2 regions of the Caldimonas sp. genome follow, and region 1 is predicted to be linked to the other one. Evidence: predicted binding sites of a transcription regulator. Region 1 holds the regulator's gene; the other holds the start of a gene.
The links. Region 1 encodes NrdR, which represses ribonucleotide reductase genes. Its sites were predicted from a motif close to CACNANATNTNGTG; they were not measured.
Positions count from the first base shown of each region.

Region 2: ACK42S_RS07685 (ribonucleoside-diphosphate reductase subunit alpha) is a predicted target of NrdR. The motif match lies at 3,448-3,461, and genes of this name have one in related genera.

Region 1 is NZ_JBKBVU010000038.1:5,030-14,200, reverse strand. It holds gene ACK42S_RS06060 (GspH/FimT family pseudopilin) at 172-672, shown strand; gene ACK42S_RS06055 (type IV pilin protein) at 677-1,123, opposite strand; gene ACK42S_RS06050 (pilus assembly protein) at 1,155-4,598, opposite strand; gene ACK42S_RS06045 (PilX N-terminal domain-containing pilus assembly protein) at 4,613-5,194, opposite strand; gene ACK42S_RS06040 (PilW family protein) at 5,191-6,210, opposite strand; gene pilV (type IV pilus modification protein PilV) at 6,218-6,694, opposite strand; gene ACK42S_RS06030 (GspH/FimT family pseudopilin) at 6,684-7,172, opposite strand; gene nrdR (transcriptional regulator NrdR) at 7,310-7,768, opposite strand; gene glyA (serine hydroxymethyltransferase) at 7,787-9,034, opposite strand; ZMP/ZTP riboswitch at 9,120-9,171, opposite strand, start outside.
Region 2 is NZ_JBKBVU010000054.1:7,134-16,304, reverse strand. It holds gene ACK42S_RS07700 (sensor histidine kinase) at 1-1,121, shown strand, start outside; gene ACK42S_RS07695 (sigma-54-dependent transcriptional regulator) at 1,118-2,629, shown strand; gene ampD (1,6-anhydro-N-acetylmuramyl-L-alanine amidase AmpD) at 2,616-3,224, shown strand; gene ACK42S_RS07685 (ribonucleoside-diphosphate reductase subunit alpha) at 3,662-6,574, shown strand; gene ACK42S_RS07680 (ribonucleotide-diphosphate reductase subunit beta) at 6,783-7,934, shown strand; gene ACK42S_RS07675 (histone H1-like DNA-binding protein) at 8,145-8,615, shown strand; gene ACK42S_RS07670 (carbohydrate kinase family protein) at 8,697-9,171, opposite strand, start outside.

The DNA.
Region 1 (9,171 bases):
TCACCAAAGCATCCACATAGACTCCCGCCCGAGCTTCATACACCGATGGCCGTGCCCACAGAAAGCGCGCCGTCGGGACGACCGGCACAGACCGGGGTTTGACATTTCCTCAGGGGGGAAAAGAAAGTGAAAGCTTATCCGAGACCGCGGGGGGTGGGCGGTGGGTGGTCCTTGGTGGAACTGCTGGCCGGTTTGGCGATCGTTGGCATCCTCAGCCTTGCGGCGGCAAGACCTGCCGCACAGTGGTGGCGCGAACAACGCAGCCACGCAGTTTCGTCATTGCTGGAATCCCACCTCGCCTTGGCACGCTCAGCGGCAATTGCTAAAGGGCAGCCGGTGGCCTTGACCCCCTTCAATGAGCAATGGAGCCACGGGTGGCGGGTGCACCTGGACGCGAACGCTGACGGCCGGTGGGGCGATGGTGAAGACATACTGGCCTCACATGCGATGCGTCCGGGGATTGTCATTCAAGCCAGCGGTGTTATGCAGCGCTACGTGCTTTTCGAGCCCAGTGGCCGTCCCGTCCAAACCCATGGAGCGTTTCTGGCGGGCACATTCAGCATCTGCGCATCCGCTTCGGGCCCGTCCACACGACTTGTGATGAGCGCCAGCGGCCGTGTCAGAAAAGAACGAGCGCTCGATTCGGTGTGCGAACCCATGGGCACGCCTTGACCGATCAACGCCAGCAGGCTGCCACATTGGCACTGCCCGTGATGCCTTTGGCGCCGGTGTGCGTCAGCGTCAAGGTGCCGCACTGGGTGTCAGCGGTGGCCTGCGCTCCTTGCGGCTGAGCTTGCAACGTGTAGGTCGTTGCGGTCGGCTGATTCGCCGCAAACCCAAACGTGTAGAAGTTGGCCAAATCGGTACTGCACTGAGTCTGGGGCAGACTCACTGCCGTTGCGGCGACGTTCTGGTCGTACCGTAGGTTGGTCGTGTAGAAGCGCTCCATGAACTGAGCAAACTCGACCAAGCAGGCTTGCGCTGCCGCCCGGCGTGTGCCCACCACGTGCTGCTGATAGCTGGGGTAGGCGATCGCGGCCAGGATGCCGATGATGGCCACGACGATCAGGATTTCGATCAGCGTGAAGCCGTGTTGCCGAAAGCGAGAAACTGACCATGCCATGATGTCAACCTTATTTCAATGCGCGAGTGTGTCAGCGAACGATTTCTCGCCACGAGATCCGGCCAACGCGTGCCCCTCCCATGTTCAGCTGAATACTCGCCGGGCCTCGCGTGACATTGGATCCGCCTTGCACCGCGCGATTGCCAACCACGATGGCCTCCGTGCCCATGCCCACCCCCAAATCGATCGAGCCGACGACATTGCCATCGAGCATGTCGCTGTTGTTGAAAGCATTGTCGTTGTTGACGTCGAAGATGTTGCCGGGCAGCGAGCCGCCGCTGAATGGGTCCAGCGCGTTCAAGTAGCCACGTCCTGTGCTGCTGCATTGAGTGGACTCTGGGATGATCGACGCCACCAGCAAGGTGGGGTAAGCGAGATTGACCACCGACGGCGCGGACACGACCCGCTCGCCGAGGGCCGTCCTCGATGGCGGCTGCACCAGATCCATGTACCAACCGCGCCGGCCTTCCATGTCGCCGGCACTGGTGGTCGAAAAACTCCGAACCGAACGTCCGGCCACGTTGCCTACCGCCGTGATGGTGCGTTCGCGCAGGAACGAGCGATTCAGAATCGGGGTGCCATCGTCGATCACGCCATAGATCGACTGAATGTTGCTCACCGACGGATCAGAGCTGGACATGTAACGGCCTGTGCCGAACAGCACGAAGCGGCTTCCATAATGGGTGGTTCCGTTTCGGTTGTTGGTCACGACGGCAGGGGCCGACGTGATCGGCTGCGGAACAAGATCGGGGCCAATCGCGGTGAACAGCGGCAGGCCGCTGTTGCCGATCATCCAACTGCTGGACGACGTTGCTTGCACGTCAAACTTCCACAGATTGCCTAGCAAATCTCCCGCGTAGACGACGTCGGCTGTTCCGTTGCCGTCGATGTCGTAGGGGGTAGGGGTGGCCAGCCCGTTTTTCGCGGTTGGCGAGCCGACGCCGGTGTTGAACTTGGCCAGGATTTGCCCGTCATTCAGCCCGATGATGAACAAAACCGCTCGGCCGTTGACGCTGTTGTAGCCATTGGCTACCAAGGCTGCCCACTGACCGGAGTTCAGTCTCACGATCACGGGTTTTCCGACCACGTGGCCCAAGTCATCGTCTCGCGAGCCGGGCAGCTCCCACAAAACATTGGCAGCTCCAAAATTGGCCGGGTCGGTCACATCAAGTCCGAACAAACCCTTGCCACCTCGTCCGAGAGACGCAATCAAGTAGTTGCGCCCTCCCGTTTGATCACGCCGAGACACAGCGATCTCCCCGTCGACGAAGTAGTCGTGCACATAGCTGCGATCCGACAACTGACGCAATTTGGGCGTCAACATACCCGGGACGTACGCAAATTGCTCACGTCCGTCGTTGTCCACACTGAACGCGTGGAGCATGCCATCGTTGGCACCGATGAAGACGGTGCGTGTATCCGGGTTGAACGCGGGTGAGGAATGGACAATGTCGCCGAGCAACTGCGTGCGGGGCCGATACGGCCGGGAGGTGGCATTGCTGCCGTCGTATTCCATCGAACGATCGCCGCGCAAATAGTTCACGACCGATTCGCTGCCCAGGTCTGTTTGTTGCGAGGCGCTCAAATTGGACCAGCGAAAATCGATCCCGGCCGATCCATTGTGGGAGTAGATCCGCCGGTCATTCGGGGTGCGAGAAAGCAGGCGCTGCTGGGCACTCCAGGAAGGGGTGGTCGAAACGCCCGAGGTGGAAATCGGATAAGCCCTCAGGTCTCCGATCCATTCGTTGTTGAGCACCTCGAAACTGGCCTGGAAGACCCGGGCTCCATCCACCAGCTGCGTGCTGTTGGCCGACACATTGGAAGCCGACGACGAACGGTTTTGAATGTTGCGCAAGGCTTCGACCAGCCCCAAACGGAACTGATCAGGATTGCTCGCCGCGGTGAAAGTACCCCGACCGTTGACCGAGGCGTGCCACAGATCGTCGATTTTGTGAGCGTTTGCCGAAGTGGGGTCTGGCCAAGAACGGCTGCCGGCGGTCAGCGCCGGCAAGTCGGTGGATGGATTGAGCGTGCCTTGCACCCCGATGGACAAGCCGAAAGTGACCATGTGTTGCCAGAAGGCGTCAGTGTCTCCCCCGGGCACGTTGTTGTCCATGTCGGGGCGCAGATCGTTCTTCCAATAGTGCATGGCGATGTCTGCCAGCGTATTGGAATAGCTATCTCTGTAGGGGCGCGCTGCTTGGTAGCCGTAATCGCTGCGGTTGGGCAAGGCCGACCGGTGAACTGAGCCATTGGTATTGTCGGAATTGCCAATGTGGGTCAGGCTCGGGCTGTCATTCCAGTAGCCGTCTGTGGTCAGGATGTTGTAGTTGCGCCGGCACGTCACCTGGTCTGCACTTCCACCTGGCCCCCAGGGGCCGTTGGCGTCCGTGCGCTGGAAGTAGCGCCCGGCCCAGTCCAAAGCCGTGCGCAGAGGGGTGCCTTGAGCAGGAATCGGCGTTTCGAGCAGGCGCTGGTAGAAGTCTGCCTTGTTCGTACCCTCAAACCCGCCCGTCGTCGGAATGGGCATGTAGGCACTGGTTCGTGTGTTGCTATCGACCGAGGTGCGCGTGGCTTCGTTGATGGTGATGAAGCCTACACGGTATCCGGAGCCTAGATTAGCGAAAGCCTGTGATGACCCGGCTCGTGCGGCCAAAATCCGCGAGCGATAATATGAAAACCAATTGGCGAAGTTTTGCAGCTCTTCGGCGGCGGTACGGGTGACCGTGGAACTTCCGCTTCCCCAATTCACCGTTGAAACGGGCGTTTCAGCGTTGGTCTGTAGATTTCTTCGATATAAAGTATTGGACCGGTACTGATACCGATCGTAGGTTGTACGATCAAGGTCACTCCCTGTCCTGGCTTTGACATAGAACGTTACAGGATAATAATTCCTTGTCTCATCTGCTTGTGTGCAGCTGGTGTCATTTCCGGCGTCCCCGCATCTGATCCAACGCATGTTGGCTGATTGCTGCGATCTAAGATCGACCACGCCCGCAGCGGGATTTGTCGGATTCCAGGGCGCGGATTGCGGGGGCACATTGCCGAAGCTGGATCCATCGGCTCGTCGCCAAGGGGTATAGGTGATTTGGGGGTCGTAAAACGTTGTGTTGCGTGTGGAAGATCTCAGCGCGACATTATGAATAGCGTTATCGTCGAAGCTCAACACCCGAGATCGCGGATTGGTGGCGCTTACAACGTAATTGCCGGCCGCATACAGGTTGTTTGGCGGGGGGAAAAGATAGTAGACGTTACGAGTATTGACGCCCGGAATATTTTCATCCGGCATGATCTCGAACTGCATCGAGCCGGAGTCGTCCAACTGGAACAGGATGTTGGGCGGGACGGTTGAACCGATTTGCAAGGGCGTGAGAGGAAAGTCAATCGTTGCCCACGCTGGTGCGGCGCTGAGCAGAGCGGTGGCTGACAAGACGCAAAGCTTGCGGTGCCAGGCGGCGTGCATGGAGGTCTTCATGGGGGCTCCTTGCCTCACTGAGTGGCGTAGATCGATTGCAGCATCACGACGGCTCGCCCGTCGCCGGCGTTGCTGCGGGCCGTGACGCGATACCGAGTGCAGCTGAGGTTGCTGGCCGGCTGGGCCGGGTCGCATGGGAAATTGCTGCCCAGAAATTCGATGAAGTACTGAGGTGCGCCTCCCGCTTGTGCAGTGAGGTTGACACCAGTGACATTGACCCAACCGGTAAAGTCCGAACGGTTCCAGCGCTCGTGACAGTATTGACCTGGCGGGGCGCACACGCCCGAGTTGCAACTGCTGCTGCATTGGGCCGCCGAAGTGGGCACGCTCAAGGCAGCGGCCAAGGGGTGCGCCGGTACTGCTTGCGATTGGGCCAGAGCCAAAGCCTCACCCGCGCGCAATCCCGCTTCAGCAGCCTGGAAAGCGAGGCTGCGATCGAAGTGGTTGGCGGCCATCTTTTCTTCAAGCACGACGCCGCGCAAGCTGGCCACGCCAACCAACGTGATGACGACCAGCAGCACCAAGGCGATGATCAGCGCCGCGCCTCGTGGCCGATGGCTTGGACGGTGCAATGCACATACGGGGGAGGGTTTCATGGCAGGCGATTACGAAGACTGACGACGTGAAAGGCCCGGCGCTCCAGCGGCGCTGCATCGGTGCCCACGGCTTCGGTGCTGCGTTGAATGAGTGTCAAACGCGCAGCGACGACGCGAGTCCAGTCGCTGATCAGGTCGGCGTCCTGGTAGTTGTCGGGCAGGCTGCCATCGGCGTTCATTTCGAGGTAGCTGACTTGCAGGTCCTGCACACCTTCGGCGATTTCTTCGGTTTGGACCGTTGCATTGCCCACCAGGCGGGCGCGATACAAGGAGCGGCCGCCGCGGCCGTTGTGACCGATGTACCAGGTTTCGCTGGCGATTCCTTGCACGGTGCCGCCCGCCTGGAATTGGTAATTCGTCGGAGTGCCCGCACAACTCATACCCAGGCTGTCGACACAGTTTCCTGGCACGCCCGCACCTGCCGTGTGGCTAACCGAGCTTCCGTTGACGGCCGATATCTGAAACACGGCCAGTTGCCGGAAATCGCAGGCCACCGCGATTTGCCCGGACGCCAGGTTGTGATTGGCAGTGCTGAGGGTGAATGCCTGAGTGGACGTGTCGTGAGAGACGATGGCGGCGCCGGTGTTGCCATCGGCGCGAATGGCCAAGAATGCGTCGGTGCCGTTGACGCGTTGCCCCGCAGCGTTGCCAAAGTCAACGGCGCCAGCGGCTTCATCCGATTCGAAACCACGCAGCCCCGCACCCCAGTCGGCCCACCAATAGTTCGCTGCATTGCTGATGACGATGGCTGTGGGCAGGTTGCGTCCGCAGTTGGAGCCTCCCGCCTCGCGAAGGCTGCGTGCCATCAGCTCGAACGCGATGCGGGAGTGCTCCTGCATGCGCGAAAGCTGCTCGGTCGCGCGAAACGCCTGCCGGTTGGCCACAAAAATGTTGATAACGCCGCCGACGATGAACAGGCCGAGCAATAAAGCGATCATGAGCTCGACCAGGCCAATGCCGCGCGCGATTCGGGGTGTGGCGCGTTGGTTTGCGGATCTAGCAATCAGTGCGCTCATGGGGCGATCAAAGCTGGCTGGTGGTTTCGACCGTTTGGGTTTCACTGCCTTCGGTGCCCCGACTGTCATCCCAAATCACACGGACGGTGCATACGGCACCCTGACAGGAGATCTCGCCACAGGTGCTGTCGCGGTCGCCGAGCGTTTCCTTGAGTGCTTGCAACCACATTCGCTGATCGTTGGCGATCAAGCTGCCGCCGGACAGTACGGAGCACGTACGTCCCAGAACGTAGCTGCCTGCTCGGGCTTGATCCACGTTGGCGCGCATTGCATCGAGCATCATGTATGTCAGCGCAACGGCTTGGCTGCGCTCGTAGGCACTTTGGCTGTTTTTCAACGCTCGCGCTTGCAGGCCTGCGATGCCCAGCAAACCGATGGAGAGCACCAAGACGGCCACCAAGACTTCGATCAGACTGACGCCGCGAATGGGCCGGGCGCCAATGCGGTGGCGGCGTCTGGCACCGGCGATGCGTTCATTCGACATGGATGGAGCCTGTTCTGACACGGATGTTTCGGTTTTGTGCGCCCGCCGTGACGGTGATTTGGCCGGCAGTCACAAGATTGGCGCCGACGGCATTGTTGCCGCATGTGCACGAGTAAGGCAGGCCATCGGGGCGGAAGTCGATACAGGTTTGGCTCACGCTGGTGTTGGCTTGCAGCCGGCCCTGACGGATGGCCGCGTTCGACGTGGGAGTGCGAATGATCCAGTCGGTGTCGTTGGTGCAAAACCGATGAACTGCGTTGCGCCGCACGGCTTCGCTACGCGCGGTGTGCAGCGCGCCGATCAGCTCATTGACCTGCGAGGCCGCGCGATTGGTTTCGATGAGTTGACGGAAGCTTGGCACGCCAATGGCCAGCAAAATGGCCAGCACTGCCAAGGCCACCATCAGTTCCACCAGCGTGAAGCCACGAAGGCGGTTTGCGAAGTCGCCTGAGCGCGATGGATGGGGGTTCACGATCATTGTTCGTCTCGACGATGCGCAATCGGCAAGGGTCAGGCCGCTTGCGGCACTCGTAGGCTAACAGGTCGCGAACTCAGTTTGCCCTCGGGCCGACGAATGGCCTATCGGCCCCGACGTACGGAACGGCGAGTTCGCCCTCAGCGCCCGCGCCGTGAAGTTTCTCTCACCGCGTTCATGAACTCGCTGACGTCATCGAAACTGCGGTAGACGGAGGCAAAGCGGATGTAGGCGACCTTGTCCAGGCGCTTGAGCTCGCGCATGACCCATTCGCCCACACGGGTGCTGCTGACCTCGCGCTCGCCGCTGTGCAGCAGCGAGGTCTCGATGCGCGAGACGGCCTGGTCGAGCGCCTCGGCGCTGACGGGGCGCTTGCGCAGCGCCAGTGTCATCGAGGCGCGCAGCTTGGCCGGGTCGAACTCGGTGCGTCGCCCGTCCTTCTTGACGATGGACGGGTATTCGATCTCCGCGCGCTCGTAGGTGGTGAAGCGCTTGTCGCACCCCATGCAGCGCCGCCGCCGCCGGATCACGTCCCCCTCGTCGGATTCACGGGTCTCGACGACCTGGGTTTCCTCGTGGCCGCAGAAGGGGCAGCGCATGGCCGGTGGCGGGTGGGGTCAGCGGTAGACCGGGAAGCGGCGGGTCAGTTCGTGGACCTTGGCACGCACTGCGGCGATGTGGGCTTCGTCCTGGGGTTTGTCCAGCACATCGGCGATCAGGTGGGCGGTGGCCACGGCCTCGGCTTCGGTGAAGCCGCGGGTGGTCATGGCCGGCGAACCCAGGCGGATGCCGCTGGTGACCATGGGCTTTTGCGGGTCGTTGGGGATGCCGTTTTTGTTGCAGGTGATGTGCGCGCGGCCCAGCACGGCTTCCGCTTCCTTGCCGGTCAGGCCCTTGGGACGCAGGTCGACCAGCATCACGTGGCTTTCGGTGCGGCCGCTGACGATGCGCAGGCCGCGGGCCATCAGGGTTTCGGCCAGGGCCTGGGCGTTCTTGACCACCTGTTGCTGGTAGGCCTTGAACTGCGGCGACAGGGCTTCCTTGAAGGCCACGGCCTTGGCAGCGATGACGTGCATCAGCGGGCCGCCCTGGATGCCGGGGAAGATGGCACTGTTGATCTGCTTGGCCACGTGGTCCTTCATCAGGATGATGCCGCCACGCGGGCCGCGCAGGCTCTTGTGGGTGGTGGAGGTCACCACGTCGGCAAAGGGCACGGGGTTGGGGTAGACGCCGCCGGCGATCAGCCCAGCGTAGTGGGCCATGTCCACCATGAAGTAGGCGCCGACGGCCTTGGCAACCCGGGCAAAACGCTCGAAGTCGATGCGCAGGCTGTAGGCGGAGGCCCCGGCGATGATGAGCCTGGGCTTGTGCTCGTGCGCCAGGCGCTCCATCGCGTCGTAGTCGATCTCCTCCTTCTCGTTCAGGCCGTAGCTGACGACCTTGAACCATTTGCCGGACATGTTCAGCGGCATGCCGTGGGTCAGGTGGCCTCCTTCGGCCAGGCTCATGCCCATGATGGTGTCGCCCGGCTGCAGCAGCCCGAAGAACACCCCCTGGTTGGCCTGGGAGCCGGAGTTGGGCTGGACGTTGGCATGTTCGGCGCCGAACAAGGCCTTGAGACGGTCGATGGCGAGCTGCTCGACGATGTCGACGTATTCGCAGCCGCCGTAATAGCGCTTGCCGGGATAGCCCTCGGCGTATTTGTTGGTGAGCTGGCTGCCCTGGGCGGCCATCACGGCCGGGGAGGCATAGTTCTCGGAGGCGATCAGCTCGATGTGGTCTTCCTGGCGCTGGTTTTCCTGCTGGATGGCAGCCCAGATCTCGGGGTCGACGTTGGCGACGGTGGAGGTGGAGCGGTCGAACATGGCAGTCCTCTTCAGTGCGATGAAGTCCCTCTCGTAGTGCCGGCGGCGGCTGCGACAGCGCACCCGCATACCGCGTGCTGGATCGGAGGGCTGCCCAGGCGAACGGCGAAACGGCGGCGCCCGAGGCGGCCGCCGGC
Region 2 (9,171 bases), on a different contig from region 1:
GCGGCAGCCTGGAGCTGGCCCGCCAGCAGGCGCAGCTCAACCGCCTGGTGATCGACGAGCTGCATCACGGCGTTCTGGTGGTCGACCGCCGGGGCAAGGTGCGCGCGGCCAATCCGGCGGCACGGCGCATCATCTCGGATTCGGGCCTGGCGCGGCCGGCTCCTTTCCCGCTGCAATCCCAGCCGGCCTGGGAACCGCTGGCCCAGGCGGTGCGGCGTGCCTTTGCCGAAGGCCAGTGGCCCCAGGCGGGGCGCGAGATCCATCTGATCTTCGACTCGGGCCTGGAGCGCGTGCTGCGGGTGCGCATGCGTTTCACCCGCCGTCGCGATCCGGACAGCAGCGAGGAGCTGTGCGTGCTGTTCCTGGAGGACGAGCGCGACGTGCAGGCGCGTGTGCGCCAGGAGAAACTCGCCGCGATGGGACGCATCTCGGCCGGCATCGCGCATGAGATCCGCAACCCGCTGGCGGCCATCGCCCAGGCCAATGCGCTGATGGCCGAGGATGCCGTCACGCCGGCCCAGCGCCAGCTCACGCAGATGGTCAGCGACAACGTCGAGCGCCTCAAGCGCATCGTCGATGACGTGATGGAAGTCGCCCCCGGCGGACCGGCGGCCACCGCCCCGGTGGTGGACCTGACCGCCTTGGTGGCCACCGTGTGCAGCGAGTGGTCGCGCACCGCACGGCTGCCGCAGGACGAGCGCAGCGCGCTGCGCCTGGAGCTGCCCAAGCAACCGCTGGGCTCGCGTTTCGACCCCGACCACCTGCGCCGCGTGCTCGTCAACCTGCTGGACAATGCCTACCGCCATGCCTCGGGCCGGCCCGGCAGTGTGGAGGTGCGCCTGTATCCCGATGGCGAGAGCGTCGTCACCTTGAGTGTGGCCAGCGACGGGGCGCCGATTCCTCCCGAGGTCGAGCGCTATCTCTTCGAGCCCTTCTTCTCGACGCGCAGCCGCGGCACCGGTCTGGGCCTGTATATTTGCAAGGAGTTGTGCGAGCGCTACGGCGCGACCATCGACTACCGCCTGCGCGGCGCCCACCACGTCGCGCGCAACGAGTTCTACCTGGTCATGCGGCGCGAAGCGCTCGATGCCGACGCGCCCACCCTGCACCTCGACACATGACGCTCGCCTCCCATTACAGCTTGCTGGTCGTCGACGACGAACCCGACCTGCGCACCCTGTACGAGCTGACGCTGCTGCGCGAGGGCTACGACGTGGAGACGGCCTCCAGCGTCGAGGATGCCTGGGCGCGGCTGCGCGACCGCACCTACAGCGCCGTGATCACCGACGTGCGCCTGCCCGACGGCACCGGCCTGGACCTGCTGCGCCGCCTCGAACAGGCCGGCCGGCGCGAGAAGACCATCGTGATCACCGCCTTTGGCTCGCCGGAGAACGCCGTCGAGGCGCTCAAGGCGGGGGCTTACGACTACCTCACCAAGCCGGTGGACCTGCGGCAGTTCCGCGCGGTGATCGCCTCGGCGCTCGGGCGTCAGAGCGCAGCCGGCCCCTCGGTGCCGGTGGCTGCGGCCCCTGCGCCGCGGTCTGCCGTGCGCACGGGCACGGGCGGCACCGGTGGTGCGGCGCGCCGGGCCCTGGAGCGCATGGCCGGCCAATCCCCGGCCATGCAGCAAGTGCGCAGCCTCATCGACAAGGTGGCCCGCAGCATGGCACCGGTCCTGGTGGCTGGCGAATCGGGCACTGGCAAGGAACTGGTCGCGCGCGCCATCCACGAGGTCAGCCCGCGCCAGGATCAGCCCTTCATCGCGGTCAACTGCGGTGCCATCCCCGAGCAACTGCTGGAGGCCGAATTCTTCGGTTACCGCAAGGGGGCCTTCACCGGCGCCAACGAGGACCGTGAAGGCTTCTTCCAGGCCGCGCGCGGCGGCACCCTCTTCCTCGACGAGATCGGCGACCTGCCGCTGTCGATGCAGTCCAAGCTGCTGCGCGTCATCCAGGAGCGTGCCGTGCGCCCGGTGGGGGCGGTGAGCGAGACGCCGGTGGACGTGCGCATCATCAGCGCCACTCACAAGGACTTGGCCGCCGAGGTGCAGGCCGGGCGCTTCCGTCAGGATCTGTACTACCGCCTCAACGTCATCCAGATCCGTGTGCCGCCGCTGCGCGAGCGCCTGGAGGATCTGCCGGCCATCTGCGAGCGTGTGCTCGAACGCATCGCCCAGGATGCCGGCGTGTGGCCGCCCCCGCGGCTGGCGCCGCAGGCGCTGGAGCAATTGCGTCGCTATGCCTTCCCTGGCAATGTGCGCGAGCTGGAGAACCTGCTGCACCGCGCCGTCGCCCTGTCCGGCGGCGACTGGGTCGACGAAGGGGCGCTGTCCCTGCCCGACGACCTGGACGGCGACACCCAGTCCCAGGATCTCGACGCCCCCGCACCGCCTTCGACGGCGCACGGCGGTGCCACCGGCGAGCCGGCCTTGCCGTCCAACCTGGAGGCCTACCTCGACTCCGTCGAGCGCGACATCCTCATCCGTGCGCTGGAGCGGCACCGCTACAACCGCACCGCGGCCGGTGCCAGCCTCGGCCTGTCCCTGCGGCAGATGCGCTACCGCATGGCGCGGCTGGGCGTGATGGTGGCCGAGCATGGCGTGGCCACCGATGGCGATGCCGCCGACTGAGCCGGCGCGCGAGCCGGCCGCACGCTGGCGCGAGGGCTGGCTGGCCGGCGCGCGTGCGGTGCCCAGCCCCAATCAGGGAGAACGCCCCCCGGGCACGGTGCCCGACCTCGTGGTGATCCACTCGATCAGCCTGCCGCCGGGCCGCTACGGCGGTGACGAGATCGAGGCCTTCTTCACCAACCGGCTCGACGTGTGCCGGCATCCCTACTTCGAACGCCTGCGCGGGCTGGAGGTGTCGGCCCATTTCGTGGTGCGGCGCGACGGCGAGCTGCTGCAGTTCGTCTCCTGCGACCGACGGGCCTGGCATGCAGGCCGCTCTGCGTTCCGGGGGCGCGAGAACTGCAACGACTTCAGCGTGGGCATCGAGCTCGAGGGCCTGGAGGGCGAGGCCTTCGCGCCGGTGCAGTACCGCGTGCTCGCCGCCTTGCTGCGCGATCTGCGCGCAGCGTATCCGATCGCCCACGTCACCGGTCACGAACATGTGGCCCCGCTTCGCAAGGCCGACCCCGGCGCGGCCTTCGATTGGGAGGGCTTGCAACGCTTGCTGGGCTGGCCGCCGGCGTGCTTCACCCCCCTGGACCCTACGGCGAGCTGACGCCCACGCCAATGCCGGCGCGGCTTGGCGCCGAACGACGCGGCGCCAGCCCGCATCCAGCCTGGATGCGCTCGCGCGGTGGCCGTCGTGCTGCGGCCTGGCGGCCGGTCAGGCGGTTCGAGCGCTTCGTCGCACGGGCAGCGCAAGCACCAAATCCCGCATTCGTCAATCCTGCATTGCGTGTCCTTCGGACACTAGGGATAGCGCTTGAAACGGTCCGGTACACTAGATATAGTGTTTTTCACTGCGATGCCGTGCGCCCCTCCGACACACGGTGACACACGTCAGCCAGGCCGGCCGCCGAGCCGCCGGAGCCGCGCGCAGCGCAGATGTCCAGACAACAAGTGCACGACTGCCCGTCGGGCCGGCCATTGGGACCTTGCCCGGCCACCGACGCTGCGGGCCATGCCACACCGTATGCAGATCTAGGGGAATCCATGCAGACCACCATCGCCAGCACCGAGCCGCACGCCGGCTCCGCCTTCAGCGCCGCCGCCGGCCGTCCGGCCGGTACCACCACCTCGGCCTATGCCGGCTACCAGATCATCCGCCGCAACGGTGCGGTGGTCGCCTTCGAGCCGCACAAGATCGCGGTGGCCCTGATGAAGGCCTTTCTGGCGGTGCACGGAACGCAGGGTGCGGCCTCGGCCAGCGTGCGCGAGACGGTGGACAGCCTCACCGAGGCGGTGGTGCGCGCCCTGCTGCGCTCGCGCCCGGGCGGAGGCACCTTCCACATCGAGGACGTGCAGGACCAGGTCGAGCTCGGCCTGATGCGCGGCGGCCACCACGAGGTGGCACGGGCCTACGTGCTCTATCGTGAGCGCCGCGCCCAGGAGCGTGCGCGCCAGGGCGAGCAAGCCGCCGCCCAGCAGACCCAGCCGGCGCTGATGGTGGTCGATGGCGGCCACCGCGTGCCGCTGGACATGAACCGCCTGCAAGCCCTGATCGTGTCCGCCTGCGAGGGCCTGGGCGAGGACGTCAAGCCCGAGCCCATCCTGGCCGAGACGCGCCGCAACCTCTACGACGGCGTGCCGATGGACGAGGTGCACAAGGCCGCCATCCTGGCCGCGCGCACCCTGATCGAGAAGGACCCGGCCTACACCCGCGCCACCGCGCGGCTGCTGCTGCACACCATCCGCAAGGAGATCCTCGGCGAGGAGGTCACCCAGGCCGAGATGCACCAGCGCTATGCCGAGTACTTCCCTGGCTTCATCAAGAAGGGGGTGGACGCCGAGCTGCTCGACGAGCGGCTGCTGCAATTCGACCTGGCCCGTCTGGGTGCGGCGCTCAAGGCCGAGCGCGACCTGCAGTTCGACTACCTGGGCCTGCAGACCCTGTACGACCGCTACTTCCTGCACATCCGCAAGCAGCGCATCGAGCTGCCGCAGGCCTTCTTCATGCGCGTGGCCATGGGCCTGGCGCTCAACGAGATCGACCGCGAGGCCCGCGCCATCGAGTTCTACGAGGTGCTGTCGAGCTTCGACTTCATGTCGAGCACGCCCACCCTGTTCAACTCCGGCACGCGCCGCTCGCAGCTGTCTAGCTGCTATCTCACCACCGTGCCCGACGACCTGGACGGCATCTACGAGGCCATCAAGGAAAACGCGCTGCTGTCGAAGTTCGCCGGCGGCCTGGGCAACGACTGGACGCGCGTGCGCGCGCTGGGCAGCCACATCAAGGGCACCAACGGGGAAAGCCAGGGCGTCGTGCCTTTCCTGAAGGTGGTCAACGACACCGCCGTGGCCGTCAATCAAGGCGGCAAGCGCAAGGGTGCGGTGTGCGCCTACCTCGAAACCTGGCACCTGGACGTCGAGGAGTTCCTCGAACTGCGCAAGAACACCGGCGACGACCGCCGCCGCACCCACGACATGAACACGGCGAACTGGATCCCCGATCTGTTCATGAAGCGGGTGATGGAAAACGGCGAGTGGACGCTGTTCTCGCCCTCCACCTGCCCGGACCTGCACGACAAGTTCGGCAAGGACTTCGAGGCCGCCTATACCCGCTACGAGGAGATGGTCGCGCGCGGCGAGATCAAGCTCTACAAGAAGGTGCGGGCCGTCGATCTGTGGCGCAAGATGCTGACCATGCTGTTCGAGACCGGGCATCCGTGGATCACCTTCAAGGACGCCTGCAACGTGCGTTCGCCGCAGCAGCATGTCGGCGTGGTGCACAGCAGCAACCTGTGCACCGAAATCACGCTGAACACCAACGACCAGGAAATCGCCGTGTGCAACCTGGGCTCGGTGAACCTGGCGCGGCACCTCAAAGACGGCGGCATCGACCACGAGAAGCTGAAGAAGACGGTGGCCACGGCCATGCGCATGCTGGACAACGTCATCGACATCAACTACTACGCCGTCAAGAAGGCCCGCGACTCCAACCTGCGCCACCGCCCGGTCGGCCTGGGGATCATGGGTTTCCAGGACGCCCTGTACCAACTGCGCATCCCCTATGCCAGCCAGGCTGCCGTGGAGTTCGCCGACCGCTCCATGGAGGCGGTGTGCTACTACGCCTACTGGGCGTCCACCGAGCTGGCCGAGGAGCGTGGCCGCTATTCCAGCTACCGCGGCTCGCTGTGGGACCGCGGCATCCTGCCGCTGGACACGCTGAAGCTGCTGGCGCAGGAGCGCGGCGGCTACGTCGAGGTGGACACCTCCTCGACGATGGACTGGGAGGCGCTGCGCAGCCGCATCGCCCGGCACGGCATGCGCAACTCCAACTGCGTGGCCATCGCCCCGACGGCGACCATCTCCAACATCATCGGCGTGGACGCTTCGATCGAGCCCTGCTTCGGCAACCTCTCGGTCAAATCCAACCTCTCGGGTGAATTCACCGTGGTCAACGAGTACCTGGTGCGCGACCTGAAGAAGCTGGACCTGTGGGATGACGTGATGGTCATGGACCTCAAGCATTTCGACGGCTCGCTGCGCCGCATTGACCGTGTGCCCGAGGACCTCAAGCAGCTCTATGCCACGGCCTTCGAGATCGAGCCGATGTGGCTGGTCGAGGCCGCCGCGCGTCGGCAGAAGTGGATCGACCAGGCCCAGAGCCTGAACATCTACATGGCCGGCGCCTCGGGCAAGAAGCTCGACGAGACCTACAAGCTCGCCTGGCAGCGTGGCCTGAAGACCACCTACTACCTGCGCACCATCGGCGCGACGCATGCCGAGAAGTCCACGGTGAAGACGGGCCAGCTCAATGCCGTGCCCACGCAGGGCGGCGTGACGTCCGCTGCCTCGGCGCTGGAGACCGCGGCCGAGCAGGCGCGTGCGCAGATGGCCGCCGTGCCCGCGACCGATGTGAAGTTCTGCGCGATCGACGATCCGACCTGCGAGGCCTGCCAGTAAACACAGACCTGTGCGATGCGAGGCGCGGCGCCTGGCTGCGTGCTCGCATCGCCTCCATCGTGTGTGTTCCCGCTCCAGGCTGCGATGACGAGCTGCATCGAGTGCCGATTTCGATGCAGCACAGCAACAAGTTCATCGCGTCGTTGTCAAGAAGTGCTTGGTGTTTGAACACAACACTCTCATAATTCACACCCATAGGAAGTCCACCATGTTGGCCTGGGAAGAAGACCTCCAAGCTTCGAACTCTCTTGCGATGCAGACCGTGTCCGTGACGCCTGGCGCAGCGCGGTCCGCGGCATCGTCACCCCAGGCGGCAGCGCTTGCCGCCGCCCCGGTCTCCACGCGCCGCGTGAATGTCGCCGACAAGCGCATCATCAACGGCCAGACCGACGTCAACCAGCTCGTGCCGTTCAAGTACAAGTGGGCCTGGGAGAAGTACCTCGCCACGTGCGCCAACCACTGGATGCCGCAGGAGATCAACATGTCGCGCGACATCGCGCTGTGGAAGGACCCCAACGGCCTGACCGAGGACGAGCGCCGCATCATCAAGCGCAACCTCGGCTTCTTCGTCACCGCCGATTCGCTGGCGGCCAACAACATCGTGCTGGGCACCTACCGCCACATCACGGCGCCCGAGTGCCGTCAGTTCCTGCTGCGCCAGGCGTTCGAGGAGGCCATCCACACCCACGCCTACCAGTACATCGTCGAGTCGCTGGGGTTGGACGAAGGCGAGATCTTCAACGCCTACCATGAGATCCCCTCGATCCGGGACAAGGACGAGTTCCTGATCCCCTTCATCGACGCGATCATGGACCCGGCCTTCAAGACCGGCACGCCGGAGAACGACCAGACGCTGCTCAAGAGCCTGATCGTCTTCGCCTGCCTGATGGAGGGCCTGTTCTTCTACGTCGGCTTCACCCAGATCCTGGCGCTGGGCCGCCAGAACAAGATGACCGGCGCGGCCGAGCAGTACCAGTACATCCTGCGAGACGAGTCGATGCACTGCAACTTCGGCATCGACCTGATCAACCAGATCAAGCTCGAGAACCCGCACCTGTGGACGCCGCAATTCCGCGCCGAGATCAAGGCGCTGTTCCTCAAGGCGGTCGAGCTCGAGTACCGCTACGCCGAGGACACCATGCCGCGCGGCGTGCTGGGGCTGAATGCCTCGATGTTCAAGGGCTATCTGCGCTACATCGCGAATCGGCGCGCCACGCAGATTGGCCTGGAGGAGCTCTTCCCGAACGAGGAGAACCCGTTTCCGTGGATGAGCGAAATGATCGACCTGAAGAAAGAGCGCAATTTCTTCGAGACCCGCGTCATCGAGTACCAGTCCGGTGGCGCGCTGTCCTGGGATTGAAGCGCCGCGGCATGAGGCCGGGCTTCGGGGCATGAACGAAAAACAACAGGATCTGCAGGCCAGACGCAGCGGACGCAGAAGCCGCCCGGACTGCCTGCCAACGCATTCACCGCACCGGGGCGTCCCGCAAGGACAGAACCCTGGGCAGTGAATCTCCGCGCTGTATCGAGCGGCGCGGTGCTCTTTGCCACTTGATCAAGGAGATTCGTCATGGCAACTGCGAAGAAACCGGCCGCCAAGAAGGCGGCAGCGAAGAAGCCGGCCGCCAAGAAGGCCGCTGCGAAGAAGGCCCCGGCCAAGAAGGTCGTGGCCAAGAAGGCCGCGCCCGCCAAGAAGGCAGCGGTGAAGAAGGTCGCGGCCAAGAAGGCCCCGGCCAAGAAGGTCGTGGCCAAGAAGGCCGCGCCCGCCAAGAAGGCAGCGGTGAAGAAGGTCGCGGCCAAGAAGGCGCCCGCGAAGAAGGCCCCCGCCAAGAAGGCGGCGGTGAAGAAGGTCGCCGCCAAGAAGGCCGTCGCCAAGAAGGCGCCGGCCAAGAAGGCGGCTGCGAAGAAGCCGGCGGCCAAGAAGCCTGCTGCGAAGGCTGCCCCTGCCCCGGCTGCCCCTGCAGCGCCGGCAGCCCCTGCCGCCAAGACGGCCCTGAGCCCGCAGGCGGCCTGGCCTTTCCCGACGGGCAACAAGCCCTGAGCGCTCGGGCGCCGCTGCTTGCGCGGGCGGCGCCCTGTGCACCAAGAACCCGGCCTTGGCCGGGTTTTTTCTTTCAGGGGGTCACAGGCCGAGCGCGGCCCGGTCGACGCGGTGGTTCTGGGGGCCGCTGCAGGCGATCTTCAGCGCCCCCAGCCGGTTGCCCAGTTCGGCGCAGCGCGCCAGGGGCCAGCCGCGCTCCAGGCCATAGAGCAGCGCAGCGCGGAAGGCATCGCCGCAGCCGGTGGGGTCGACCACGGCCTGGGCCTTCACGCCCGGGATGTGCTGACGCTCGCCCTGGACCCAGACTTCACAGCCCTGCTCACCGAGCGTGACCACCACGCCGCGCAGGTGCGAACGCGACAGCGTGGCCAGGTCCTGGCCGGTGCGTTCGCACAGCATGCGGGCCTCGTAGTCGTTCAGTGCGACCCAGGTGGCCTGGGACACGAAGCGGCGCAGTTCCTCGCCGTTGAACATCGGCAGGCCCTGGCCCGGATCGAAGATGAAAGGGATGCCGGCTGCAGCGAGCTGTTCGGCGTGGCCGAGCATGGCCTCGCGT